DNA from 2 places in the Streptococcus sp. VTCC 12886 genome. Region 2 is predicted to be linked to the other one. Evidence: riboswitches for the same ligand, from Rfam matches in the RefSeq annotation. Region 2 holds a riboswitch; the other holds the start of a gene.
The links. A riboswitch is a leader RNA that binds a small molecule or an ion and turns the genes downstream of it on or off. The one in region 2 is predicted to bind thiamine pyrophosphate.

Region 1: linked by a shared signal. The riboswitch ahead of thiT (energy-coupled thiamine transporter ThiT) and the one ahead of ACPC57_RS03745 (HAD family hydrolase) in region 2 are both predicted to bind thiamine pyrophosphate.

What each region holds. Positions count from the first base shown of each region.
Region 1 is NZ_JBMVJB010000006.1:8,449-23,621, reverse strand. Features, by position in the region: gene ACPC57_RS02920 (LLM class flavin-dependent oxidoreductase) at 1-234, shown strand, start outside; gene lysS (lysine--tRNA ligase) at 673-2,163, opposite strand; gene ACPC57_RS02910 (histidine phosphatase family protein) at 2,265-2,891, opposite strand; gene ACPC57_RS02905 (aminoacyl-tRNA deacylase) at 2,888-3,373, opposite strand; gene ACPC57_RS02900 (DUF368 domain-containing protein) at 3,373-4,215, opposite strand; gene thiT (energy-coupled thiamine transporter ThiT) at 4,319-4,867, opposite strand; TPP riboswitch at 4,926-5,022, opposite strand; gene ACPC57_RS02890 (glycoside hydrolase family 25 protein) at 5,046-5,891, opposite strand; gene ACPC57_RS02885 (hypothetical protein) at 6,030-6,521, shown strand; gene ACPC57_RS02880 (DUF4430 domain-containing protein) at 6,518-6,883, shown strand; gene ftsW (cell division peptidoglycan polymerase FtsW) at 7,027-8,241, shown strand; gene ppc (phosphoenolpyruvate carboxylase) at 8,267-10,963, shown strand; gene ACPC57_RS02865 (RNA polymerase sigma factor) at 11,085-11,405, shown strand; gene ACPC57_RS02860 (sigma factor-like helix-turn-helix DNA-binding protein) at 11,406-11,588, shown strand; gene ACPC57_RS02855 (anti sigma factor C-terminal domain-containing protein) at 11,569-12,624, shown strand; gene ACPC57_RS02850 (glycoside hydrolase family 13 protein) at 12,773-14,521, shown strand; gene tuf (elongation factor Tu) at 14,644-15,173, shown strand, end outside.
Region 2 is NZ_JBMVJB010000008.1:31,906-47,078, reverse strand. Features, by position in the region: gene ACPC57_RS03780 (cobalamin-independent methionine synthase II family protein) at 1-74, shown strand, start outside; gene ACPC57_RS03775 (CPBP family intramembrane glutamic endopeptidase) at 139-555, opposite strand; gene ACPC57_RS03770 (hypothetical protein) at 610-900, opposite strand; gene ACPC57_RS03765 (YjjG family noncanonical pyrimidine nucleotidase) at 953-1,636, opposite strand; gene thiE (thiamine phosphate synthase) at 2,316-2,960, opposite strand; gene thiM (hydroxyethylthiazole kinase) at 2,953-3,738, opposite strand; gene thiD (bifunctional hydroxymethylpyrimidine kinase/phosphomethylpyrimidine kinase) at 3,743-4,540, opposite strand; gene ACPC57_RS03745 (HAD family hydrolase) at 4,537-5,184, opposite strand; TPP riboswitch at 5,520-5,609, opposite strand; gene pcrA (DNA helicase PcrA) at 5,672-7,951, opposite strand; gene nox (H2O-forming NADH oxidase) at 8,249-9,616, opposite strand; gene ACPC57_RS03730 (ATP cone domain-containing protein) at 9,789-10,127, opposite strand; gene pepF (oligoendopeptidase F) at 10,255-12,045, shown strand; gene ACPC57_RS03720 (alpha/beta hydrolase) at 12,073-12,675, opposite strand; gene ACPC57_RS03715 (VOC family protein) at 12,688-13,638, opposite strand; gene ACPC57_RS03710 (MIP/aquaporin family protein) at 13,770-14,477, opposite strand; gene glpO (type 1 glycerol-3-phosphate oxidase) at 14,491-15,173, opposite strand, start outside.

The DNA.
Region 1 (15,173 bases), on a different contig from region 2:
CTCTACTCCCTTACAGATGAGGGGGCGACCATCGTCGGAAATCCAACACATGTTGCAGCTAAAATCATTAAGACCATTGAAACACTTGACTTGGACCGTTTCTTCCTCCATCTCCCAATCGGATCAATGCCACATGAGGATGTCCTCCATGCCATCGAACTCTATGGAAAAGAAGTTGCGCCAATTGTCCGAGATTATTTTGCTAAGAAAGAAGAGAATCAGTCTCAAGACTGATGAGATAGTTGATAAGATGAGCTATACTATTATCAATCCTAAATATTTTTCATAATCTCCTTAAAAGCTTGGTCAGTTGGCTAGGCTTTTTTTGCATGCAAAAACACTCTCGGAATTGCCAAGAGTGTTTTACGTAACTGTGTTAAACAGTTTGTTATTTTTACTTCATTATCGGGAGTGATAAGGTCTGGTAGATCTTGTCAGCTAATCTTCTATTTCATGGTCGGGAGTGATGAGGTCTAGTAGACCTTTTCAGCCAATCGCTAAGAAACTGGAAAGCGATTGGTATTTCCTAGTGGCAACAATACAAGAAGGATACTGTCGCTTACTTCATTGTAGGGAGTGAGAAGGTCTGGTAGACCTTCTCAGCCAATCGCCAAGAAACTGGAAAGCGATTGAAATATCCTAGTGAAGACAATACAAGAAGGATACTTTCGCTTACTTCATTGTAGGGAATAACAACACATCTCGAATAGTAGTAGTATCTGTCAAGAGCATGCAGAGTCGGTCGATACCGATTCCGAGGCCACCTGTTGGTGGCATACCGTACTCTAGGGCTTCGATGTAGTCGTAGTCAACGCCTGTCGCTTCGTCGTCACCCAATTCTTTGGCTTTGGCTTGGGTTTCAAAGCGTTCCAATTGGTCGATTGGGTCGTTCAATTCGGTAAAGGCATTTCCGTATTCCTTGGTCATGATGAAGAGCTCAAAGCGATCCGTAAAGCGTGGATCTTCATCGTTTTTCTTAGCCAATGGGGAAACAGCTACTGGATGGCCGTAGACAAAGGTTGGTTGGATTAATGTTTCCTCTACGAATTCTTCAAAGAAGCTGTTGATAATTTGTCCTACCTCTGTGTGGTGTTTTTCTACAGTAACGTTGTGTTCATTTGCCAGGGCGATAGCTTCTTCTAAGCTCATTTCCTGCCAGAAGTCCACACCGGTTTGTTCCTTAATAGCATCGACGATGTGGATACGCTTGAATGGCTCGTGGATAGCAATTTCAGTTCCTTGATAGGTTACAGGACCGTCGCCGACAACTGCCTTAGCGGTATGTTGGATAATACCCTCGGTCAAGTCCATAATGTCTTGGTAGTCAGCGTAGGCTTGGTAAACCTCGATAGAAGTGAATTCTGGGTTGTGGGTCGCATCCATTCCTTCATTACGGAAGATACGGCCAATTTCATAAACGCGTTCCATACCACCGACAATTAGGCGCTTGAGGTGAAGTTCCGTTGCGATACGAAGTACCATATCAATGTTTTGGGCATTGTGGTGGGTGATGAATGGACGAGCCGCGGCACCACCAGCTTCATTATGAAGGACAGGTGTTTCAACTTCTAAGAAACCAAGTCCATCAAGGTAACGACGGATTTCTGAAATGATTTTTGAACGTGTTACAAAGCGTTCAAAACTTTCGCGATTGGTAATTAAGTCTAAATATCGTTTTCGGTAGCGAGTTTCAACGTCAGTCAAACCATGGAATTTTTCTGGCAACGGGCGGAGCGCTTTAGACAAGTGAGTTAATTTACGAGCATGAATGGTCAATTCACCAACATTAGTCTTCATGACATCACCTTCGACACCAACAAAGTCTCCAAGGTCTGCTTTTTTGAAGATTTCATAGTTTTCTTCGCCAACGTCATCCTTACGAACGTAAATCTGAATTTGTCCTTCGCGGTCTTGGATATGAGCAAAACCTGCTTTACCCTTACCGCGTTTGGTCATAATCCGACCTGCAATGGTTGCAGTTTGTGCCAATTCTTCCAACTCTTCTTTGTCTTTATCTTCATATTGTGCTTTCAATTCAGCAGAGTTAGTAGAACGGTCAAAACGTTTACCGAATGGGTCAATACCCTGTTCAGCCAATGCCGTCATTTTTTCACGACGGACAATCTGTTGGTCATTTAGTTCTTCAAAATGTTCAGTTGACATAAAAAATTCATTCCTCCAAAGTCTGTTCCTTCTATTTTATCATAGAAGAGGTAAAAAATCAGCATAAATTACGAGTAGAATGGGAAAAACAGCAGAAAAATCTACTGTTTTTCTTGATAACTAGTGTCATTCCAAACCAGTTCGGTAAAGTTTTCAAAATCATCTGTCTCTAAAATGGTTACAGATGCATTGTCTAAACCACCTCGATGGCGTAAGAGCGCTGGTGGATAGCCTAACAGGGTTCGGATTGAAGCTGTTAGAATAGCTCCGTGGCTTACGACAAGTATCGTTTGATCTGTCTCGTGAATAGATTCTTTCAAAGTAGTGATGAAGCGTGAAGTAGCTTGTGAAACAGTCTCCCCTTCGAACATATCTGCTCGGAAGATGGCCGCATTCTGTTTAAATGCATGGTACTGCTTGGGATAGATATCGCGGAAAAGTCCAATTTTTGTTCCTTCCAATCGACCGAAATTCCATTCTCGAAAACCAGCTTTTGTTTCTACTGATTTACAGTAATGGTTCAGGTCAGCAATTCGCTCGGCTGTGATATGGGCTCTTTGTAAATCGCTAGAGTAAATCTTGTCAAAAGGAACGGTAGCTAAATATTCCCCAAGTGATTCTAAATCAAGGAAAGATTCCTCCAAAAGCTTAGAATCTCCAGAGTAGCCTTGAAAGCGTCCCTCAAGATTCCACTCGGTTTTACCGTGACGGACAAAATAGACTTTCACTCGTTTCTCCCTTCAATAATATCTGCAAAATTAGCTTTCACGAAATCAGCTAATACCTGACTGTCAATTCGAATCGACCGACCAATTTCACCAGCTGAAACAATCATCTTGCCTTTTTCAAGTGCAGATTGATCGATATAGATTGGAAAATTGTGTTTTTGACGAATGCCCACGGGGTTGTTTGCACCATGTATGTAGCCTGTTGTTTTTTCCAAATCTTTTTGAGAGATCATACTGACTTTTTTATTGCCAGAAATTTTAGCCAGTTTCTTTTCAGATAGGTGCTCAGTGATTGGGACAATTCCAATAACCGGCCCTGTTTTATCTCCAGTCAGTGCTAGGGTTTTATAAATATCGTTTTCTTCAATACCTTGTGGAAGTTGACCTTCAAGAGCATTTAAAACAAGGCTATCATGATCGATCTTAGCCTTGTCTAAAATTTGGTCAACCAAGGTTTTCTTTATTTTGACCTTTTTTGCCATTATTTATATTTTTCCTCTAATTTGCTCATCCAAAGTCCCAACCATACTCCCAGGACAAACAGAACAAGTGCAGCAATCCATGTAATAAAGTTTGCTCCAGCATAGGAGATGGATTCTTTGTTGCTAGCCTGTGGAATCAAAATTAAGAGAGTAGATGATGAGACGATACCAATTATAAAGTGATAAACTCGTGAGTGGTAGACTTTAAGAGCATGATCCATTGCTTTTGAGAAGGCAACCATTGCAAGGACTCCACCAATTGCGATAGGTAGGAAAGTTCCAAATAGATCAAGTGATTTGAAACCATTGAGCATTGGTGTGTAAATTCCTAAAATCAATAGCAAGTTTGAAGGGCTGAGTCCGGGAACAAGTACGCCTAATGCAATCAAGGCACCTGCCAATACAAAACTTGCGAAGTTTGCTGGAAGTGTTCCGACAAGATCACTCAAGTTGTAGAGTAAGAGTCCAGAAATGATGAAGGCACCAAACAACCAAGCCAAATCAATACGGTCCCGTTTGCTTTTCTGAGTCGATTCTTTTAGTAAGCTAGGAATCGTACCAACAATTGCACCTGCAAATGCCCATAAAACAGGAACTTGGAAATGTTGTAAGAGGTATTCAACAGGGAAAGAGAAGAGGGCAATTCCCAAGATTCCACCGATCCCTACAGGAACAAAGTAGAGAAAGTTTTCTTTGAAATCTTTTCGAATATTTGCTAAAAAGCCTATTAATCGTTCGTAAATCCCGAGGATTGCAGCTAGTACGCCCCCAGAAACACCTGGTAAGATAAAGCCAAGGGCAATAATCATACCTTTAATTATTCTTGATATCCAAGAAGCCATGTTGTCCTCCAAAATGTATTTATAATGTTCTCATTATAGCATAAAACCAGTGAAAATCATTAAAAAGAACGCCTGTTAGAGCACTCTAACAGGCATTATCTATTTAACCACGAAAGAAATTTGGTCTTGCTTTATAAAGGAGAATTAGTAAAATGCAAGCAATTGCTGTTGAAGGAAGTATATAGCTGATATTGTAGGTAAAGGAATAAATCCAAACGGGTGTGTCAGCAGGAGCGTAGTCAGCATAGAAGATAATTCCTGCTAAAAAATTGGCAAAAAACCTTAAGCTAGCACCTAAAAAACTAGCTGACATTATCGTAATTGATGCCTTGGATAATGTCGTGTTCCTATGTAGAGTTGGTGCAAATAATCCTGCAATACCAATTCCTGCGTAAGCTAGTACATAATCAAGAAAAACTTGAAAAACATTTAAAAAGTAACCGCCATAAAATAATTGTATTGTCCCGACTATTAAGCCAGATAAGATGCCTACTAACCAACCGTGGCGGAGAGAAAGAAGTAGAATAGGAAGCATGACTAAGGATACCGATCCACCCTGTGGCATAGTAAAAAGTGGGAGTTTATCAAAGACAAGAGCAATGGCAGAAAAGATAGCTATCTCAGTGAGAACATGTAATTTGGATTGTGACATAAAAAGAATCCTTTGTATATAGTAGGCAAAGGAGTGTTTATAGCGAAGTAGAATATCGTTCTATAAATCACACAATTCCTACGCTAGTGTTAACTAGATCAGGTTCGAGGATTTCGCATATTGCGATCTCAGCCGAAGCACTCCTTTGTGTATATGTAATTAGTAAAATTGTATCATTTTATTCTGGTGTTGTAAATAGTTTTCGATAAACTTCATTTGGATCTTTCAAAGTAGTAATAATATTTAAATCGAGATAATTCTCGAATCCATTCACATAGCCTCGAGAGGTATATTGATGGAGGTCATAGTCCAAATCAGTACTTGGTGCAGCATTGTAGTAGCCAGAATCAACGCCATAGGTGGGAATCCATACAGCATCAAATTTATCAACATTGATACTGTGATCTTCCATAAAATAGATGCCGACATAAATACCAATGTTTTTAGCACCGAGAGATTCTAATTCTTGTCTGAAAGCCTCGACACCACCATTCATATCATCCATGGTATGTTCTTCAACATCCAACCAATAAAAGGTGGGGTTGTATTTATTGGCTGCTTCGTAAAAACTACGAGCTTCCTCTTTCATACTATCAATACTATTCCCAGTAACGTAGGCGTAAACAGCAACAGGGATATTTCTAGCCTGAAATTCTTTAATGTGGGTATCAAATGCTTTATCTAAACCATTTTCATCAGTAGCGGTGTTTTCATTCTTCGTATGGGAGCCACTTTGAATCCGAACGATTGCTCCCGAAATATTTTGACTAAGTGTATCATAATCAATCTCAGATGGACGTTGCCATGCTGAGACGTCGATAATAGGTTTCATTTCAAGAGCATTGGTAATATAGTAGCTTGAACTAGGAATTGTCTCAATTGATGTTGGATTAGTATTTGACTGTGTAATAGTAGTTTCTTTACCGGCGGTCGCTCTGTTACCATACACACCAGAAATAAAAATGATGGCAAAAAAGGTCAGGAAGAAACCGATAACAACGATTGGTTTTAATTTCTTTCTCATCAAACCAATTTTACCCTAAATCATTGGAAAAATCAAAAAAATTAGTTTGAAGATAGATTGTATTCAAAGGATTTTCTTGACTTATAGACAGGAAAACGATAGGCTAATATTTAGAACAAAATGAGATAGGTGGAAGAGGTGTACTCAACAAAAAAATTAACCCGATTGGTTGTTTTATCAGCGCTAGCAATTGTTTTTAGAATAGTATTTGGAGCATTTCCCAACATAAAACCTTTAACAGCTATTTTTTTAGTGAGTCTTTCCCATTTTACCTTATTTGAAGGATGGATTTTGATGGGGCTGACAATGATTGGTAGTGGTTTATTGTTTGGTTTTGGTGTCGTTGTTCTATGGCAGGTTCTCAGTTTTGGTCTCGTCCAGTTGATTTGGTGGATTTTGATTCGCCCTCAAATCTTAAAAGAGAGAATTCCGTTATGGCTGCAGAGCCTAGTAGCTGGTTGCTTTGTTTTTGTTTATGGCATGTCCATTAGTTTGCTCACTGCAATTCAATTCGGAATTCATCCGATAATCTATTGGTTAAATGGAATAGTTTTTGATTGTCTACACATGATCTCTACCGTATTATTTTATCCCATCATCCATCATATTTTTAGGAGATTTTACAAATGAAAAAAATTAGTATTTTACTCACTCTTTTCTTGACCTTTTTGTTGGGGGCTTGTGCAAATACATCGTCCCAGACATCCGGGTCTACAATTGATATCACATTACAAATTACAAATAAAGATCAGGTGAATCGTCAAAAAGTAACGGCAAATCAAGGTGATAACGTGATGAATATTTTAAAAGCTCACCATGACATTGAAGAAGACAATGGTTTAATAACCAAGATTGACGGCATCAGTCAAGATACCAGTACCAATACCTATTGGATGTATAAGGTTAATGGAAAGTTAGCTGAAAAAGGCGCAAATGACCTAAAGGTGTCTGACGGAGATGAGATTGAGTTCTATCTTGAAACGTTTGAATAATTCATAATGGCTTCGGCCATTTTATTATTCAATTCAATAGTCTGGTTCCGAATTTTTACTGTTTATCTTATAGAAAGTGATAAGTATTTTTATACAAAGTATGCTATAATAATAAGCATACTCCAGAAAAGGTTGGAATATAAATGAAAATTGATAAGCGGCACTTGTTGAATTATTCTATACTCATTCCCTACTTTATTTTATCGATAATAGGGTTGGTTATGGTCTACTCAACAACTAGTGCCACACAGATTATTAATGGGGGAAATCCATTTAGAACGGTGATTAACCAAGCGGCCTTTTGGGTTGTTAGCTTGATTGCGATTTATACGATTTATCGTATGAAACTTAGTTTTTTGCGGAAAAAAGCAGTTATCTATTCCGTTATCTTTATTGAAGTTGTTCTACTTGCTATTTCTCGTTTGTTTACTCCCATAAATGGGGCGCATGGTTGGATACCAGTTCCTGGTATAGGTAGTCTCCAACCAGCTGAATATTTGAAGTTGATTATCATTTGGTATTTGGCACATGAATTTGCTAAGAAACAATCTGATATTCGGACATATGATTACCTGTCTTTGATTAAGGGAAGATGGATTCCAAGAGAGTTTACAGATTGGAGAGTTATTAGCCTTCTACTTCTTGGATTGGTTGCCACTCTGCCGGATTTGGGAAATGCTACAATTATCACCCTGATTATTGTTGTTATGATTAGTGTAAGTGGCATCGCTTATCGATGGTTCTCAACCGCTTTGATAGGAATTGTTGCTGCTTCCGGAGTTGTACTTGGGACCATTCGTATTCTTGGATTAGAAACTGTTGAGAAAATTCCACTTTTTGGTTATATAGCTCGACGGTTTGCAGCTTATTTCGATCCCTTTGGTAATGCTACCAGTTCAGGCTTGCAATTAACTCATTCATACTATGCGATGAGTAATGGTGGTTGGCTTGGGCTTGGCTTAGGAAACTCAATTGAGAAAAAAGGCTATCTGCCTGAGGCTCATACAGACTTTGCCTTTTCTATTGTCATAGAAGAACTTGGTTTTGTAGGAGCAAGTCTCATTTTGGCTATACTATTCTTTTTGATTGTCCGCATCATTGTAGTTGGTGTTCGTGCTCGCAGTCCATTCAATTCGATGATGGCGCTTGGTATGGCAGGAATGCTTTTAATTCAGACATTTATCAACATAGGAGGAATTTCTGGATTGATTCCCGCTACGGGTGTAACTTTCCCATTCTTGTCGCAGGGTGGTTCTAGTCTCTTGATTATTTCCATCGGAATTGGGTTTGTTTTAAATATTGATGCGACAGAAAAACGTCGTTTGATTGAAGAAGAAGTTGAAAGAACCTTAGTCTAATTTATGAAAAATATGAGGTGAAAAGATGTCTATCCAAAAGCTAGAAAATTATAACAATAAAGAAGCTATCCGTGAAGAAGTGACGATTTTGACGAATATCTTACAAGATGTGGCTCGTGAAATGATGTCTGAGGATACATTTGCAGCTATTTGCCAGCTAGAAGAATTATCTGTCAAAGATGATTACTCTAAGTTGATTCAGATTATTGGACAATTGACAAATGAAGAGTTGGCAGATATTTCAAGGTATTTTGCTGTTCTACCTTTATTAATCAATATTTCCGAAGATGTCGATTTAGCTTTTGAAATCAATCACCAAAACAATCTTGGAAAAGATTATCTAGGGAAAATTTCAGCCACCATTGATATGGTATCTCAACATGAAGATGCTGCGGAGATTTTAGAAAAACTAAATGTTGTTCCTGTATTAACTGCCCATCCGACACAAGTTCAACGTCAATCTATGTTAAATTTAACTAAACACATTCATGAACTCTTGCGTCGCTACCGCGATGTTAAGATGGGATTATTGAATCGTACAAAATGGGAAGATGAATTGCGTTGCTATGTTGAAATTATCATGCAGACAGAAATGACGCGTGAGAAAAAACTAAAGGTAACCAATGAAATTACCAATGTAATGGAGTATTACAATTCCTCATTCATCAAAGCAGTTACAAAACTACAACGAGAATATAAACGTCTGGCCGCTGAAAAAGGAATTCAGTTGATGAATCCTCGCCCCATTACAATGGGAATGTGGATTGGTGGTGACCGTGATGGAAATCCATTTGTTACGGCTGAAACCTTGAGACTATCAGCCTTAACACAGTGCGAAGTGATCATGAATTACTATGACCAGCAATTGGAAAAGTTGTATCGTGATTTTTCACTTTCTACAACCATCACTAAGGTTAGTCCTGCTGTGCAATATCTTGCTGATTTGTCTGAGGATGCTTCGGTCTATCGTGAAAACGAACCTTATCGTCGGGCCTTCCACTACATTCAGATGAAACTGGCAAATACAAAAGATTACTTTGTTTACAATAAGGCTTCAGATGTGCGCTACGCAAATGTTGGTGAGTTTAAAGCAGATGTTCTAGCGATTAAACAATCATTAATTGAGAACAAGTCTGCAGCATTAATCAAAGGTGACTTGGCTGAGTTATTGGAGGCGATAGAGGCGTTTGGTTTCTATTTAGCTACAATTGATATGCGCCAAGATTCTTCTATCCTTGAAGCTTGTGTTGCTGAATTACTTGCATCTGCACGCATCGTTGAAGATTATTCTAGTCTATCTGAAGAGGCAAAATGTCATGTCCTATTAAAACAACTAGAAACAGATCCACGTATTCTTTCGGCAACCTATGTTCCAAAATCCGAGCAATTAGAGAAGGAATTAGCTATTTTCTCTGCAGCTAGGGAGTTAAAGGATAAGCTGGGTGAGGAAGTTATCAAACAACATATTATTTCACACTCAGAAAGTGTATCTGATTTATTGGAATTAGCTGTATTATTGAAAGAAGTTGGATTGGTTGATTCAGATAAGGCGCGTGTTCAGATTGTTCCACTTTTTGAAACAATTGAAGACTTAGATAATGCGTCAGATACCATGCGCCAGTACTTGCAATTGGACTTGGCAAAACGCTGGATTGCAGGCAATAAACACTATCAAGAAATTATGTTGGGTTATTCTGATTCAAATAAGGATGGTGGTTACCTTTCTTCTGGTTGGACATTATACAAGGCTCAAAATGAACTGACAAAAATTGGTCAAGAAAATGGAATCAAGATTACGTTTTTCCATGGACGTGGTGGTACAGTTGGACGTGGTGGTGGTCCATCATATGATGCGATTACTTCTCAACCATTCGGTTCCATTAAAGACCGGATTCGTTTGACTGAACAAGGGGAAGTCATTGGTAATAAATACGGAAATAAGGATGCAGCTTACTATAACCTTGAAATGTTGGTATCAGCAACCTTGGATCGTATGGTAACACAAATGATTACTGATCCTAATGAGATTGGTAACTATCGTGAAACAATGGATGAAATTGTTTCTGAAAGTTACACAATCTATCGTGACCTTGTTTTCAATAATCCGCATTTTTATGATTATTTCTTTGCGGCCAGTCCGATTCGAGAAGTCTCTAGTTTAAATATTGGTTCTCGTCCAGCGGCGCGTAAGACAATTACTGAAATAGGTGGTCTCCGTGCGATTCCTTGGGTATTCTCATGGTCTCAAAACCGTGTAATGTTGCCAGGATGGTATGGAGTTGGTTCTAGTTTCAAACGCTTTGTGGATAAAGACCCAAATAATTTGGCAAAATTACAAAAAATGTATGAATCATGGCCTTTCTTCCGTTCGCTCTTATCGAATGTTGATATGGTACTGTCAAAATCTAATATGAATATTGCTTTTGAATATGCCAAAATGTGTGAAAGCGATGAAGTGCGAAGTATTTTCCACACCATTTTAGATGAATGGCAATTGACCAAGAATATGATTCTATCTATTGAACAAAATGAGGAACTATTGGCAGAGTTGCCTTTCCTTAAAGCCAGTCTTGACTATCGTATGCCATACTTCAATGTGTTGAATTATATTCAGATTGAATTGATTCACCGTCTCCGTCGTGGAGAGCTTAGTAAGGAGCAAGAGAGTCTCATCCATATTACGATTAACGGTGTCGCAACAGGACTTCGTAATTCAGGTTAATGTTAACTGATTGAAAACAACTTCTTCGGAGGTTGTTTTTTACTGCTCTAAAAATGTATAATAAAATTTGGAAGTGTGTAACCATTTCGGATGATATTCGTTATATAAGTGAAAGGAGGAGATGATCATCAAACTAGATGAATATGAAAAAGAAGTTCTTGCCATTGCAGAGGAGATTTCCTTTTATCTGCGAAAATCAGGGGCAACACGCGCGGATAGCCAGGATATTGCCCAAGATGTTCTTGTAAAAATTCTAGAATCAGATATTGTCCTTCCTTTTGAAAAGATGCGAGCTTGGCTGTATCGTTCAGCAGTCCGTACATATATTGACAAGTACAGACGTGACAAACACTATCATGAAATTCTTCAGAGAGATTTTTTCAGACAAGATATGCTTGTTCTATATGATCAAAAAACTATGAGGAGCTCTAACAAGCAGTGAATGAGTTGCCTAGTCAAGACAAGGTTGTGGATTGAGCTTTACTATTTTCAAAATATGAGTGTCAAGGAGATAGGGCATATTTTAGGTTACAGTCAGAGTTGGGTAAAAATTCATCTGTTTAGAGCTAGAAAACAAGTGGCGAAATTATTAAAAGAGAGAGGGTATGAAGATGAAATCTTTTGAAATAGCAACGAAGAAAAATAAACGAAAACAACTTTGGAAAACAGTTCTCCTCGCTAGTTGCTTAGTATTTACTTTATTGGTAAGTGGGATTTTTGCATTACGAATTTTTTCTGATTATCGTAGTAAGCAAGCAGAGGAATTATTTGATGCAACTTTTCAAGTGGCTTATCCCAATGTAGAACCAAACATGACCTTCGTGAACCAGACAGGTATTGTCTCAGGCTACATCGATTATTCATTATTGAAAAATCTTGCAGGTGTCCCAATTGCATTTGGGCATTTGGTGGTAGAGTATAGTATTTATGGAATCTTTTCAAATTTTGGACAATACTTTCCGCTAACTTCTGGTGACTATCAGTATCATCAAGATAGTAATTCCAAAATTCCAGTTTTCTATAATACCGAATACCTTGACAATCGTGCAGGAAATGAATTATCATTTGTTAAAGACATGCAGGGCCAATTGGTCGAGATAGCTATTACATTTGATAGGAAATACACATTTAGGGAAATAAAAGATATGATTCCTAGCAATCTCAAAAAAAATTGGTATTGGATAGGAACAAATAGCAGTCAAACAAGAGTAGAAGACCTGCCTTTAGTCAGCATATTTGGAATGGATTATGATGATGTAGTTGCAGTAACGCAAGAGGAATATTCAGATATGCAATTTCCATATAAAAGTCCAATTAATGCTATGAAAATCTTGCTGGAATATAATAACTATAGCCTGTCTCCTTCAGCAAGAGGAATCTTAGAGAGCTATGTAGACAAATTCGGAGAAACTGATTTTACTAAGCAAGAAGATATCAATAAACTTGAATTTGCTGGAATTATCCTTACAGGTAAAGCAGAAGATTTCGGACAATTTGAAGGGAAACAGTGGGTATATGCTTCGAGTATTGGGGCCTCTATACCCATGCAACCCTATTATCAACTTGACTATTGGGTATTAGTTGATAGGAATTTGAATGTATCGAAAGTAAGGAAAGCTTTCTTCAAGTATGAAATTGCATACCTTCCAAAAAAGACATAGAATCGGCGTCCGTAAGGAAATTATACGGATGCCTTTTTTCATTTCGTGGGAATATTTTTTGATGCGATAGTTACCACCAGACAAAGAAAACGTTTGCATGAATATTGGAAGAATGTTAAAATAGGTAGGCTAGGAGGTAGCAATTATGATAGAATTGACAGCTCTTTTTCATCGTCCTGATTCAGAGTATGCATATTTATATAAGAAAAATGTGGTTCATCTTCGTTTCAGAACCAAAAGGAATAATGTACAGTTAATACGTGTACACCATGGAGACCCCTTTATTTTTTACCAACAAGGCTATCAATACCAAACAGAAATGGAAATTGTAGCTAGTGATCAGCTATTTGATTATTGGCAAGTGGAAGTCGGAGCTGATTTTGCCAGATTGCAGTACTTGTTTGAATTGACGGGGTATGATGGGAAACAGATTCTATTTGGAGATGTTGGTCCACTGGATGCTACAAGTAATAACATTAGTCAATTTATGAACGGTTTCAAGTTGCCTTACTTGCATGAAGCTGATCGATGTCAAGTACCAAGTTGGGTTTCGGAAACAATTTGGTATCAGATTTTTCCTGAACGGTTCGCTAGAGGAAAGAAAAATACTAATAAACAGGAGTATAGAGATTGGAATCCAGACTTGGCTCCAACTACAAGTGATTTTTTTGGTGGTGATTTAGCAGGAATTACTGAGCATTTAGACTATCTACAAGACTTGGGCATCACAGGTTTGTATCTTTGTCCTATTTTTATAGCGCCGAGCAATCATAAGTACGATACGAGTGACTACTATCAAATTGATCCTCAATTTGGTACTACAGACGACTTGAAGGAGCTGATTAAGGAAGCTCATAACCGTGGCATTAAGGTCATGTTAGATGCTGTGTTTAATCATATTGGTTATCAATCTAAGCAGTGGCAGGATGTCCTTAAAAATGGAGAGCAATCAGTTTATCGAGATTGGTTTCACATTGATCGGTTTCCATTGGTTGAAGTTCATGATGGTAAAGAAAATCTGCATTATGAGACCTTTGCCTTTCATGGAGAAATGCCCAAACTCAATACATCAAACTCCGAAGTGAGGAATTATCTTTTGGGTGTTGCACGGTATTGGATTGAGGAATGTGACATCGATGCCTGGCGCTTGGATGTAGCTAATGAGATTGATCATCAATTTTGGAAAGAATTCCGTAAGACAGTTCTATCTGTCAAACCCGATTTTTATATTCTAGGAGAAATTTGGCATAGCGCTCAATCATGGCTGATTGGAGACGAGCACCATTCAGTAATGAATTATCCGCTTGCCAACGCAATAAAAACATTCTTCCTAAAGGGAGAACAAACATGTGATGAATTCCTCGCTTCCTTGAATAGTCAGCGGTTCACCTATCGTCAACAGTCAAGAGAAGTGTTATTTAATCTTTTAGATTCACATGATACAGAACGCATTTTGACGACAGCAAATGGAAATACGGATGCAGTAAAATCAGCCTTGATTGCTCTGTTCTTCCAAGTAGGAAGTCCGTGCATCTATTATGGAACAGAAGTTGGGATGATTGGTGGGGAAGATCCAGATTGTCGTAGGGTTATGCCTTGGAAAGAAGAACAGCAGGACAAAGAGTTACAAGCATTTGTGAAAGAAATGATTCACCTAAGGAAGTCTTATCAACATCTTATTTTGACGGGAACATTCTCACTTCAGTCTACGGAAGATCAGTTACTTCTCATGACTTATAAGGATGGCAATCAGTCACTTACGATCTATTTCAACCAAGGGGAAATGTCAGTGCCCCTGTCAGGAGATCAGCAAGTCATTTTAGCCAATGGTATAGAGGGAACTGGACTAAAAAAAGTGTTACAAGCGGGGGGAGTAGCCCTTGTAGAAGGGGTATAAATTAAAAAACGATAGAAAATGCTTGCAATTCTGCTACAATTTGATAGAATAGTAAGGTAAAGTTAGACCGTATTGCCTACTGTCTATCTATAAAATATATTTTATTGGAGGCTTTTACCAAAATGGCAAAAGAAAAATACGATCGTAGTAAACCCCACGTTAACATTGGTACAATTGGACACGTTGACCACGGTAAAACTACTTTGACTGCAGCTATCACAACTGTATTGGCACGTCGCTTGCCTTCATCAGTTAACCAACCTAAAGACTATGCGTCTATCGATGCTGCTCCAGAAGAACGTGAACGCGGTATCACTATCAACACTGCACACGTTGAGTACGAAACTGAAAAACGTCACTATGCTCACATCGACGCTCCAGGACACGCGGACTACGTTAAAAACATGATCACTGGTGCTGCCCAAATGGACGGTGCGATCCTTGTAGTAGCTTCAACTGACGGTCCAATGCCACAAACTCGTGAGCACATCCTTCTTTCACGTCAGGTTGGTGTTAAACACCTTATCGTCTTCATGAACAAAATTGACTTGGTTGACGATGAAGAATTGCTTGAATTGGTTGAAATGGAAATCCGTGACCTTCTTTCAGAATACGATTTCCCAGGTGATGATCTTCCAGTTATCAAAGGTTC
Region 2 (15,173 bases):
AATTGGCCATTCCACAACAATGGGCTAAAATCAAACAAGGTCAAGATATTGCAAGCAAATTCTGGAATGAATAATAAAAAATCCCATGGAACAAAGAGGAATTCCATGGGATTTTCATTATTCGAAGAATGCTATTTTCTACCCAATAAATAGTGACAAGAAGCTGGTACCAACCATATCTGCCAGAGCATGAGCTTGAAAGTAAGGTAGGAGATTATCATTTTTATTTTTATACATATAATAGTAAAACAAACCAAACGGCACACCTATTACTAAGGCTGAAACCAATCCTTGATAGGTATGGAATGAGGTTCGGACGATGGTTGAAAAAAGCAATACGAGCGAGCGTTTCTTTGTATCTGTACTTAACAATAAACCTAGGAAAAAGAATTCTTCGTAAAAGCCGTTAAACAAAGCATAAACAACTGTACTATAATCAACCGCTAAGAAGCGATGGATCACCGACATGATATCCTGATTATAATAAAGGAGATATCCTAGATAGTTATACCCTCCAGTAATCCCTAGAAGGTAAGAAAAGTCTGTAAATGCCAAGTCACCAATCTAACAAGTACCGATAAAAATCCGTGGTCCCCAGAGTAAAACTGTCTATTGTAATTTTACATTTAGTTGTTTGAAATCATAATTCCGAATCAGCAAATAAACCAAGGCAAACAAAAACAGTTTTCCTTGATTGACCAATGCCCACCAATTGTCTGCTGCGGTAAAGGATTGCACTCCATTTTCCACTACTTCTGTCGCAGACAAAGATACAATCCATTGCATGGTCGAGGTATAAATAGCATTGCCAAATAAAATTGCGGTCAGGACAAACACATCTGGCCAGTTTAATTCTATCAGTGATTTTTGGGGTCGAATAGCTTTCAATATTCTCTTCACACTTTCTCCTCTGATACATTTTTCTCAACCATTTAGATGGGTATAGTCGATTTTATAACATTTCTAGTAATCCTTGATAACTGTGAATTGTATAGGTCGGAATAGCCTTGCTGTTGTTTATCAGGTTAGAAGGATTATACCAAACAGTATCCATACCAGCATTATTCCCGCCTTGGATATCTGCAGTAAGGCTATCTCCAATCATCAATGCTTGTTCAAATTGAAAACCTGCAATCTGCTCTGCTATTTTTTCATAAAAATCCGCCGAAGGCTTTTGCGTCCCCATCTGTTCTGAAATAAATACTTCTTTGAAATAAGGTTGAATAGGTGAGTGCAACAAGCGATTTTCCTGAATATAGGTCACACCGTTGGTCGCCGCATAAATCTGATACCCACGCTTGGTCAACTCTTGCAACAGTTTATCCGCTCCTGCAAAAATTTGTCCCTGCTGTCCTATAAACTCTTGGTATCGCAAAGCCATCTCCTTCCCATCAACCTGACGACCAAAGTGAGCAAAGGTCCGTGAAAAACGAGTATTAATCAACTGTTTCTTTGTAATCAGACCTTTTTCTAAATCCTTCCACATGCCCTGGTTGAGCGGACGATAGACTTCTTTAAAAGCTTGAATATCCTCAACCTCCATCGAAGCCAAAAACTGTGTCAGAGCCACCTCCTCACCCCGACTAAAATCAAGAAGAGTATGGTCAAGATCGAATAATAAATGTTTGTAGTGCAATTGTGAACTCCTTTTAGTTATTGAGCATATTATATCACAGAATAGTACCAATTTTAGGAAATAAGGAAACACTGAAAACTTTGAAAATGAACAAAAATATTAATTACGGTGTTTTTATGATAATATTTTCGTATAGAATATGATGTTCTTATCTTATAACAAATAGTCCAGATGTAAAGTGAAATTAGTGATTAACTTTTTAATTTATTTAAAGCAATATTATACCTTAAAATTGTCACAGTATCTATCTGCCAATTGCGATACAAAGCATAGATTCAAAATTAATGATATTACTTCAACTCAAAAATTCTATACAAACACAAGTTACTTTTTTCACTGAAATTGAGATAGCTAATAAAAAATCTATGATTTTTCCATCACGTTCCTTTTACAATTACCTCCTTTTTAGTTTATCAGTTTAAAAATATAAATAGCTCTATAAATGTGACAAATCCACGTTTTGGAGCTTTTTTTAACTAATAAATTGTGTTGTGTATGAAATCTTTCCCTAACTTTTGAATATTTTCATATCTGCTGTTCAACTGGTCCAACTATACCTAATAAATATAGCAACTATACTCAGTAAATCACTCGTCCATGTTCGCAACTAACACAAAATGAGGATTCGAACCCTCTTTTTAATCTCCTGGCTATAATATATATCTTATTCTACAATAATTTAGACAGACATTGCTTGCATCCCATCCACCAATATCTTGGTTGCTTTGTAGGGGTCTTCAGCATGGGAAATGGCTGAGATAAGAGCTATGCCATCTGCACCTGCTTGGAGAATATCCTTGCAATCTTTAGCAGATAACCCTCCTATCGCAACCATAGGAATATCGGAATTGAGTCTCCTTAGTTGCTTTAATCCATCCATTCCAATTGCTGGACTAGCATCATCTTTAGATAAAGTGGGAAAAACAGGTCCGCTTCCGATATAATCTACTAGTTCAATAGGCGAATTGAGGTATTCTTCTTCTGTTCCAACTGATAGTCCAATTATTTTCCCTGGGAAGAGCTGTCTCGCTTCTACTACTGACAAATCTTCCTGACCAAGGTGTATTCCATCAGCATCAATTGCACATGCTAACTCAACATCATCATTAATGATTAATGGAACCTGATAGCGATGACACAGGTGTTGAACTTGTTTTGCCAACAGTAGTTTATCAGACCCTTTTAAACCTTGCTCACCTTTTTCACGAAATTGAAAACAAGTGATTCCTGCCTGCAATGCCTTTTCCAGTACATCCAAAAATTTGCCTTTTGGACAATCTGTCGTGCCACAAATAAAGTAAACTTGAAGGATTTTTCTATTCATAATGAATGACCTTTTTATTTTCCTCAACCTCTTCTGATTGGATTGCATAGAGGCTATTTATAAACTCAATCTGGAAGGTTCCTGGTAGTGAGGTTTTCTGCTCTGCCATTTCTCCAGCGATCGAATAAGCCGATAGGACCTCTTCCAAACAATCCAATAAAGAATCCTCATCAGCTAGGTGAATAGAGGCAGCCAGAACTGCTCCCAGTAGGCATCCTGTCCCTGTCACTAGGGTCATTAACTCACTACCGTTTTCCAAAATTCGAACCTGATGATTCACAGCGATAGCATCTTTTTTTCCTGTAATCACAACAGGAATTCCTAATTGTTGGTTGGCTCTGAGAGCTAGTTCACCAACATTGTCAATCTGAGCAGAATCTACCCCTTTCGTTTCAATACTTTCACCAATCAAGGCTGCAATTTCTCCTGCATTCCCACGAACGAGTGAAATAGTATGATGATGTAACAGATCCAAGGCAACTTTCTTGCGATAGGCACCAGCACCTGCCGCGACAGGATCTAAGACAGTAGGTACACCATATTTCTCAGCAATATCCAAGGCAGATTTGTATAGTTCCCAAGTTTCATTTGTCAAGGTTCCTGTATTAATCAATAAGCCTTTTGCATAGGGAAGTAGATCCTCCAAATCTTCTGGATACTCGCTCATCGCAGGGGAGGCACCGAGAGCAAGCAAGCCATTGGCTGTAAAATTTTTGACTACATCATTCGTAATACAAATGGTCAAGGGATTTTGACTACGTAATTTTTCCAAATACATCTAGTTACTCTCCTCTGTAGGTGGTATGATTAACAGGACCATTTCCATGACCCAATTCTGGAGCAGTCTGAATTGCTTCAGTAATAAATCGTTTGGCGGTTTCGACTGCTTGTACTACTGTCCGACCTTTCGCCAACTCTGCAGTAATGACTGCCGCATAGGTACAACCTGTACCATGGGTATGGTTCGTGGCAATGCGTGCTGCACTGATGACACTAATCTCACCATCTTCTAAAAATAAGTAGTCAGATGCCACCTTTGCCAAATGACCACCCTTAATGACCACATTTTTTACCCCAAGCTCTTTCCGGATCCAACGGCCCGCATTCATAATGTCATTTTCACTTTTCAGTGTTCTACCGACTAAAACTTCTGCTTCTGGTAGATTCGGTGTAATGATGGTAGCAAGGGGCAGTAATTTTGTTTTCAGCGCTTGGATTGCATCCTCTTCAATCAAACGGTCTCCACTCGTTGCGACCATAACAGGATCCAAAACATATGGACACTTCTGTTCAGAAAGATAGCTTGCGACGAGCTCTATGGTCTCGACTTGTGCTAACATTCCCGTTTTTATTGCATCTGGAACAATGTCCTGAAAAACACTTTTCAATTGTTCTTCTAAAATTTCCTGATCAAGATGACGAATTAGTTGCACCCCTTTGGTATTTTGAGCAACGACACTCGTCACGACTGCCATACCATAAACTGATCTAGCCTGAAAGCTCTTCAAATCAGCCATAATGCCTGCTCCGCCTGTTGGATCTGTTCCTGCTATTGATAATGCTACATGTAAAGATGTCATTTTCTATCCTCCAAAATTGGTATTAATTCACTTAATTGCTTGATGCTAACTATACCGATATTCTCAACAGAAAAAGGGGAATTTGGATGTTCTATATAAACTCCCGCTATTCCTAACTCATGTCCAATACGAAGATTGTTCTTATTATCCTCGACCATTACGATATTGGCTGGATCTATCCGTTCCTGATGTAGGATGAATTGGTAAAATTCCCTATTTTTATCACTCCCAAACAGATCCAAACTGCTATATAGTTTCACAAAATAGTTAGACAGATGATGGGATGACAATCCTAGTTCAGCCAGCTCCAGATAGTTTGAAGTGACTGCGTAAATGACTGCACCTTTTGCCTTCAATGTAGATAGGAGTTCATGCACACCTTCCACCAAGGAAATATCTCTATATAGTGATTGCAGTTGATTCATTTTTTGCCTTTCAAGTTCATTCTCATCTAAGGAATTCTCCACAAGTTGCAATAAATACGCGTTAACATCTTCCATTGGCATACGCCAAAGTTCTTCCCTTATCTGCTGGGTATACGGAACTCCGTGATGTTTCAAAATCCCTTGAACCACCTGGTCCCAGACCTCATAGGAATCAAAAATAACTCCATCAAGGTCAAGCCAAATGACCATTTTGTTCATCAATGTCTCCTTTCACTTTTTCTCGTTAGGAAATGTAAAATGAATCAGCTGAGACTATTTGTGAAAATATTCTTAATTGTATTAGATTTATCATCACTTTCGCCTTGCCGAACTCTACGAAAGTAACTTATTGCGCCTATCTTATTTCCAACCTAGAACAGCCTCTGGGCTGTTCTATCTACCTGCACTCAGTTCCTTTTTTCTGAAAACTCTTCATTCGACTATAAAAAAAACTCCATCTGATGGTTTATCAAATGGAGTTACACCTACGATGATTGATGTCCAGTAAATACAGTATCCTATATTAGAATACGAATATAATACTTGTCAACAAAATTTGTTGATACACATTTCCCTTCGACAGTCCTAACTGCATCAGGTTCGATGGGTATAATCTCAGCCTCTTGGCACCCCAAATGTTCTATTCAATTTTACAAAAATATTTTATCATATTTTCGAGCTTACTGCAATTGTTTTTTAACTAAATTTAATCTTCTTTACTTATCGGCGCTAAGCTAGCCAAGACTTTTTTGAGTCCCATGTCGGGGAAATTGATTTTGAGTTCTTGATTGCTGCCTGAACCTGATACTTCAAGGACTGTTCCGCGGCCCCATTTCTTATGGACTGCGATGTCACCAACTGACCAGTTGGTGCCCGAGCTTGACGATTGGTTGCTTGATGCGAAGGGCATACTGCCTCCGAGCTTGGCGGATGGTTGTACGGCTGCTTTTCGACTTTGTAGGGCTTGTTGCAAGCTCATGGCTTGTCCAAACTGTGTCGCTCTGCCATTGACATAAGAAGCCTTAAAGCTAGTATTAGCTGGACGAGCAAGCCCTTGGTAGTCAAGGAGGTCACTGGAAATTTCACGTATAAAGCGGCTAGGTTGGTTGTAATTACTGCGACCAAAAAGGAGGCGTGAATTAGCATTTGTCAGGTAGAGAGTCTGCTCAGCACGGGTGATGCCTACGTAAGCCAAACGACGTTCTTCTTCCAATTCGTCCTCTTCTTCTGCTGCACGGCTGAGCGGGAAGACATTTTCCTCCATACCAATCAGGAAGACTACAGGAAATTCCAGACCCTTAGCCGCATGAAGAGTCATGAGGGTCACTTCTGAAGATTCGCTATCGCCATCATCTGTGTCAGCAATCAATGCCAAATCAAGCAGGAAGCGCGTCAACCGATCCAGACCTGTCTCTTCTTCCTCAGCATCCTTTTCGTCAAATTTTTTAGTAACAGAAAGGAATTCCTGGATGTTTTCAATGCGAGCATTGGCTTCCAACGTATTTTGTGCTGCAAGGGCATCAATGTAGCCTGTCTCCTGTAAGACAGTTTCTACCACTTGAGTAACTGTTAAGCTGTCCAGTTGATTACGGAGCTTATAAAGAAGATTGGCTAGGTCAAAGACCGCCTGTGCAGCCTTGCCTTTGATTGGTGACAGAATAATATCTTGTGATGCTTCCAGCAAGGACATGCCATGACTGGTCGCAAAATCACGTATCTTTTCAACCGTACCGGGGCCAACCCCACGCTTTGGCTCATTGACAATGCGTTCATAAGAGATATTATCTGATGGGTTGGCAATGAGGTTCAAGTAGGAAATGACATCCCGAATTTCCTTACGGCTGTAGAACTTAGTACCGCCAACCATTGTGTAAGGGATATTGGACTTGAGCAGAGCTTCTTCAATGGTACGGGATTGAGCATTGGTCCGGTAGAGAACTGCAAAATCCTTATAGGCCTTGCCTTCTCGGTGCAACTGGTCGATCTGACTCGCTACAAATATTGCCTCGTCATTTTCATCCCGAGCACGATAATAGGTAATCAAATCCCCTTGGGCATTCTGTGTCCAGAGTTTTTTCGGACGGCGATTGCGATTGTTTTCTATCACTTCATTTGCTGCCTGCAAGACGTTCTTGGTCGAACGATAGTTTTCCTCCAAAAGCACGACCTTGCTCTCTGGATAATCCTTTTCAAAGTCCAGGATATTTTGCATATCCGCACCACGCCAACCATAGATAGACTGGTCCGCATCTCCGACCACGCAGATATTCTTGAAACGAGATGCCAGGAGCTTAACTAATTGGTACTGGGCATGGTTGGTATCCTGGTACTCGTCGACATGGATGTACTGGAATTTCTGCTGGTAATAGGTCAGGACCTCTGGATTTTGGTCAAAAAGGCGGAGCGTCAACATGATCAAATCATCAAAGTCAACGGCCTCTGACTGTCTTAGCTCCTTTTGATAAGCCGTGTAGCATTTAGCAACAATCTGCGTATATAGATCGCCTGCCTGGGCTTCAAATGCCTTGTCATCAATCAAATCGTTTTTGGCATTAGAAATGGTTCCCAGGATAGAACGTTCACTCCACTTTTTCGGATCTAAATTAAGATTTTTCAAAATCCGTTTCATAAGGGTGCGTTGCTCACCTGGATCGACAATCGTAAAATTGCGATTATAACCAATATGGTCAGCATCACGACGCAAAATCCGTACGCACATGGAGTGGAAGGTAGCTATCAAACAATCTTGAGTAGCAGGATTGAGAGCATAGGCCCGCTCCTTCATCTCACGCGCCGCTTTATTCGTAAAGGTAATAGCTAAGATATTCCAAGGATTGACCATTTTTTCTTCAATCAAATAAGCGATACGGTGAGTCAGAACTCGCGTCTTACCCGAACCAGCCCCTGCCATAATCAATAGCGGTCCTTCTGTCGTCTGCACCGCTTCTGCCTGTCTGTCATTCATTCCGTTTAATAATGGGTTCATTTTCTCATACTTTCTTAGAACTTGTATTTACAAGTAATTTACTTTCAAATAGAAGATCGTTTATAGCTAATCAAGGTATTTTTTTGAGGAAATACCGACTGTATTTTTGGAAAAACAAACAATGAATAGCTGAAAAACTAGCCTTAGATGGAAGTACTACACTGTGAATACAGGTTCGTTATAATCATACCCTCCATTATACCAAAAAAACTCTAGATAGGCAGTCGACAACGTGAGAACCACCGCCCAAAAAAGCCCAGAGAACATCTCTGAGCCATATTTATCAACTTAAATTGATTATTCAGCACCCAAGGCAGCTACTGTGATGTAGTTGTAAGGTTTGTTGAAGTGTGGCAAGAAGAACAAGTCTGTCAATGCCAATTTTTCGATTGTTACACCTTCTTGGATTGCCAATGAGAAGAGGTGGATACCCAATGAAATATCTTCACGAGCAGCCATTTGTGCACCAAGAACACGACGTGAATCTTTATCGTAAACAATCTTGAGAGTTACAGGGAAATTACCATGTTCAATGAATTCTGGTTTTTGGTTATCAGTAACTTCAGTAACTGCTGCGTTAAAGCCAAGACGAGTAGCTTTTTCAAGTGTCAAACCTGTTGATACAAGGTTTAATCCATAGATAGAGATACCGTTAGAACCTTGTACACCGATACCTTCAAGGTCAGTGCCACAGATGTTGTGAGCTGCTACGATACCAGTACGTACCGCGTTTGAAGCCAATGCGATGTAGCTTGTGTCGCCAGTAGCATTGTCGTAAATTGTTGCACAGTCACCAATAGCGTAAACGCCTGGGATTGAAGTTTCTTGGCGTTTGTTTACAAGGAAGGCACCATTGCGGAAGCGCTCAATTCCTTCACCTGCAAATGCAGTGTTTGGACGGAAACCAACTGCCAAGATAACCATGTCAACATCGTATTCGTTCTTGTCTGTGATAATTTTTTCAACTTTGCCATCACCAGCAACTTCTTTAACAGTTTCACCGAAAGCAAGTTTGATACCATTGTCTTCCAAGTTTTTAGCCATAAGGTCTGACAAGTCGCGGTCATAGTAACCAGCTAAACATGTATCAACAACATCGATAAGGACTACTTCTTTACCTTTACGTTGGAACGCTTCCGCAAGCTCAACACCAATATAACCAGCACCTACAACTGCTACACGATTGATATCTTTGTTTTTCAATTTTTCGATAACATCAGCTGAGTTTTGGTACAATTTAACAAATTGCAAGTTTTCAAGAGTTGCTTCAAATTCAAGAGAACCTTCTTTAATTTCAGCGCCTTTGATTGGTGGCAAGATAGGTTGTGAACCAGTTGCGAGAAGAAGTTTGTCAAATGATTCAACATGTTCTTGACCATTTACAAGCGCAGTAACTGTTTTAGCATCATAGTCAATATTTGTAACAGGTGACTCCAAATAAACTGTAGCTCCCAAACTCTCCAACTCTTCTTTGTTTGAGTAGAAAAGTCCTTCTGGACCAGCAATTTGCTCACCAATCCATAAAGCCATTCCACAACCCAAGAATGAAATGTTTGAGTTTTGGTCAAATACAACGATTTCATTTTCTTGACCATATTTTGTTAACATAGTTTTGATTGCGGCAGTACCAGCGTGGTTAGCACCAACAACAACGATTTTAGACATAGTAAAATCTCACTTTCGAAAATATATTTTTTTACAAATTATATTATACAATATGAATGTTACCGATTTCAAAGAATATGCTCAGAATATCACATTTTTTAAATTTAATTGATTATTGCCAAAATAGGTATTGATTGATATGCAAAAAACCTAGATTCCTCTAGGTCTTAGCTTAACGTACTTGTTCAAAACGCAAATGCACAATAATCTTATCAGCATAACCATTACGTTCCAAATCACGTTGTAAACGATAAGAAATATAATGTTCTGCGATTGAGATATAACCCGCATCAAGCAAACGATGTTCAACCTGAGATTGAACCATACTAATGGTAGGTCGCTCTGTATGAGCTTCTTCCAAGTCAAGAACAACTTTTTTGGTTACCTGAGCAAGATTCTTGCGCCAAGTTTCATCAATAACATAAACTGTTTGGGCTGCCTTGAGAATAGCTTGATAAATTTTTTCTGGATCAAATTCAACAATTTCTCCGCTACGTTTAATGACTTGCATAAAAGCTCCTTTCTGGTTTTCAGTAAACCCTTTCATACTTATATTATCTAGGTTTTTCACGGTTTTGTCAAGTTTCTTTTTTCATTCTGTGATATAATGTCAATATTACAACATAAAGGAGAATACCATGTCTACTGCAATGCCAAAGCGTCATGAAATTGACGTTCAACTTACTTGGAATACCAATCTGATTTTTCCAGATAATCAGGCCTATAAAAATGCCTTGGCAACCTATAAAAAACAAGTTGAGAATTTTGAAGCAAGTTACAAAGGGAAATTAACAACACTTGAGACCATTGTGGCAGCTCTAAAAGAATATGAAGGCTTAGCTATTTTAGAGAGTAAATTATCACACTACGCTTTCCTACCCCTTGAAGTTGATAAAATGAACACCGAGTTAGCCAGTTTGTCAAATGACTTTGACTTGACAATTGCCTACACAATTCCAAAATTGTCTTTCTTACCTACAGAACTGAGTTTACTAGACCAAGATGTATTGGAAAGTGTGATTACTGACCAACCTCAGTGGAAATCATACATCCAAAATATTATTCGTCAAAAACCATACCAGCTTCATCCTTTACAAGAAGAGCTTCTTGCAAACTTTGCACCAACATTTAGTCAGCCTTATAACAATTACGGTGTGACCAAGTTTGAAGATATGACTTTTGATAGTTTTGAAGCCAATGGTGAAACACTTGGAAACAGCTATGTTCTCTTTGAAAATGATTATGAACTCAGCCATGATACCGAAATCCGTCGCAATTCAGCTGCTGGATTCTATTCAACCTTGAAGAAATACAAGAATACAACTGCAGCGACTTATTTGTCTCATATCAAAAACGAACAAATCGAAGCTCGCTTGCGTGGATTTGACAATACGATCGACTTCCTCTTGCATAGCCAAAATGTCTCTCGCGACCTCTTCGACCGTCAGATTGATGTCATCATGAAAGAATTGGCTCCTCACATGCGTCGCTATGTGAAATTGGTTGCTAAGGCTCATGGTTTGGATAAAATCACACACGCTGACTTGAAAATCAGTCTGCCATCTGAATACAACCAACGCATTACTCCTGAAGAATCCAAACAATTCTTGATTGACTGCTTGGGCATTCTTGGTGAAGATTATGTGAAAATGATTGAACAATCATTTGATGAGCGTTGGATTGACTTTGCTCAAAATGAAGGCAAGGCAACGGGTGGATTCTGTGCTACCTTGTATGATGGACCATCTTACATCTTACTTTCATGGACAGGTTTGATGAATGAGGTCTTGGTATTGGCTCACGAATTAGGACATGCTGGTCATTTCCAATTGGCTAAGAAACAAAGTGTGCTAAGCTATGAACCATCACTATACTTCATCGAAGCTCCATCTACTGCAAATGAGGTCTTGACATGTAATACCCTCTTGAAAAACAATCAAGATCCTGGTTTCCAAGCCTATTTGATTAGTGAATTGATTAGTCGCACCTACTTCCACAACATGGTGACTCACTTGCTTGAAGCTGCCTTCCAACGTGAAGTCTACACTCGCCTTGATAATGATGAATATCTAAATGGGGACATTCTCTGTCAAATCAAGCTAGACATCATCAAAGAATTCTGGGGTGATGACTTTGAAATCGGTGACGATGCAGGTCTTATCTGGATGCGTCAACCACACTACTACATTGGTTTGTATCCATATACCTACTCAGCTGGTTTGACCATCGGTACTGCTATGGCTAAGCAATTGGAAGAAAATCCTGAAGAAGTTGTTGAAAAATGGTTGGAAACCTTGTCACTCGGTGCAAGTCTTTCTGCTCAAGACCTTGCTAAACACGCTGGTGTTGACGTTTCAACAGATCAACCTCTTAAAGAAACCATCGCCTATGTAGGTTCATTGGTTGACAAATTAGAATCTTTAATCTAATAACTCTTAAAGGCTTGAACAACTTGTTCAGGTCTTTTCGTTTATTTTTTCCTGATACCAATTTCTAACATAGATCAATTCGTCTTGACTTAGAAAGTGGCCTTTGTCAAAACGAGCTAGGTTGGCTTTGGGAAAGGCTGACGCTTGCCAATCATCTACAAGATTTTCAAGAGCAACTTGGTCGACGAGTTGGTCATTCTGCCCTAGTGTAATCAAAATCTCTGCTCTGCTATTTTCCATAGGAAAAGCATAATCTAAGGCTGAAGGGTGGTGCAAGATATAATTGTCCGCCAGATTTGACTGTTTGGTTAACAAGACCATGATGAAGTTGGCACCATTTGAAAAGCCAACGAAGGTAACCTGCTGGTAGGGCTGAATGTCTGAGTCCTGCCAAAAATCCAGAAAAGCCGACAAGCGCATTTCAACATCGACAAGATCCAGCTGACCATCAATCAGCGGGGCAAAGAAACGCCTTTTCCTACCTTGTCCCCAACTTCCATCCAAGGAAAGGATAAAAGCTTCTGGATCCAGCTGTTGGCGGAGAAAGAGCATTGATTCCTTGTCGCCACCTGTACCGTGGAAAAAGACCAAGAGACGGGGTCTGGTCCCTTTGATAAAGCGATAATCCATACAAATTTTCTCCTAATAACGTTGATCGAGTATTTTTTCAATTTCTAATCGTTCTTGCTCTAAGAAACTTGGTAGAAATAATTCAACTTCATCTAATTTGGATGATTGATTTGGCATTGGAGCTTCTTTATCACCATTTATCGTTGCAACCTCAAACATGAGATAATTTGGTGCTCGGAAGTACAAGGAATGCATGAAATCTCGATTGATAATACCAGAGTGTGGACAATTTTGAAGATTCAAATGGTCAACCATTTCTTCTAAATCAGATTCATCTAGAACGCCGAAAGCCACATGATGGATACCGCCAACACCGATTACACTGATTTTTGATTCCTTATCGACCATAACCTGCACTCGGTGTTGAAACTCGTTATCAAATACTAGTGAAATAACTTCTTGTCCTTGGTATTCAAATCGATTTTCTTCCACAAAACCAAAACGGTCCTCAAGTAATTCAATTAGAGCTTTCTCTTCACGAACCCGCATTTTTATGCCAGCTATGCCTACAATTGCTGCAGCCGCAGGAATGTCCTTGATCTCAACAGGTAGCATCTCTCCTATGGATTCATGGTATGTTAAACCAAGCAACTGACCATCCTCATCTTGGAAATTCAAGATATGCCCGCTTCCAAAAGCCTGAATCCCTTCGTTTACCACTTCAAACTCTGTCAATCTTTTCTGCCAAAATTCCAAGGCAGTTAAATCTTTGACTAGAAAAACGGTTCTCTCCAATCGATTTGCTCCCTCCCGTTGTCGAGCTAGTGTCGGCATATTAAAAATAGTGAATTCCGTTCCAAATCGACCTTCTGCATCTCCAAAAAACAAATGATACATAGAAGAATCGTCCTGATTCACCGTTTTTAATGTTAATTTCAAGCCTAGAATATGGTGATAAAAATGATAGGCTTGATGAATATTTCCTACCAAGCTTGAAATGTGATGAATACCTGTATTGTTCATAAGAATACCTCTTAGATTATGATACAATTATTTTATCACTAGTTATTGATATTTTAAACTATCTTGTTTACAATTGTTATCCAAATACCAAAAAAATTCCCTAACCATTGCTGATTAGAGAAGGATATTTCTTAAAAAATGAGACCATATAGGGCAGCCGCTAGCAAGCCTCCGATGATCGGACCAACTACTGGTACCCAAGCATAACCCCAATCCGAATCACCCTTGTGCTTCAACGGAAGAATGGCATGCATGATACGAGGACCAAGGTCACGCGCAGGGTTTAGGGCATATCCTGTGGGACCTCCTAATGATACTCCTAGAGATAGGATTAAGCCACCAACAATTATGGTACCAAGTCCTGTAGGAAAATCATACTGACCGAAAGCCAATAATCCCAAGACCAAAACAAAGGTTCCAATTGCTTCGCTAATTGTATTGGAAACAAGGTTGCGGATGGCAGGACCAGTAGAGAAAGTTGCCAATACAGCGCCTGTGTCCTCAGTAGCGTCGTAGTGATCTTTGTACATGAGGAAAACTAGGATACTACCGATAAAAGCTCCGATAAATTGAGCAAGGATATAAGGGACTACAGACCCCCATGGGAGATTTCCTGCAAAGGCCATTGCAATTGATACAGCTGGATTGAGGTGGGCAGGTCCCAATAAGCCACTCACAAAAGCTGCCATGGCTACTGCTAGACCCCAACCAATTGTAATTACAATCCAACCAGCATCCTTAGCCTTACTCTTATCTAGTACTACTCCTGCTACCACACCATTGCCTAGTAAGACAAGTAAGGCGGTACCCAACACTTCACCGATTAATTCATTTGTCATCATGCACCTCTTTCTATTTTTCTTTTAAATAGGTCAAATCATTCTTAACAAGTGTATCTGCCAACAATTGTTCCTGTTGTGCTAGTTCTTCTTCTGACCAAGCATAGTAAGCAGCCATCTCTTTCAAAATGTCTGGTGCCACCGCATCCAACTGATCACGCATAAAGAGCATGTAATTGGTACGACGGAGAAGATAGTCAACTGCAGTCAAGGTCATCTCTTCCTTCATAGCATAGTAAAGGGAAAGCAAATCACGCTTGTTCAAGCCAGAAACGGCCTCTACTTTATGGTTTAATGCAAAGACTTTTGGCGCATTTGAGCCGTACAAGTTTGCCAAGTAAAGCGCATCATCATAGACAAGACCTTTCTTCACACCTAGTTGAGCAAGATGTTCGATTTCTTCTGCAACGTTTGCCGGGTTCAATTCACCACCAGAGACTGGATAGGTTTTAGAATTGATGAGTTTAAAGCTGCGACCGTGTTCTTCTTTGAGGATGTCTGCAACCTTTTCTATTGCTCCTTCGGCCATCTTACGGAAGTCTGTGATTTTACCACCTGCAAGAGTCAGCAAACCATTGTCATCGCGATCAAGTGCAGAACCGCGTGATACAGCAGATGGATTCAGGTGTTTTTCAGAAACACTGCCTTCCAAATGTGTCAAATCTTGCTCCACATCGTCACGACTCTTTTCATTGT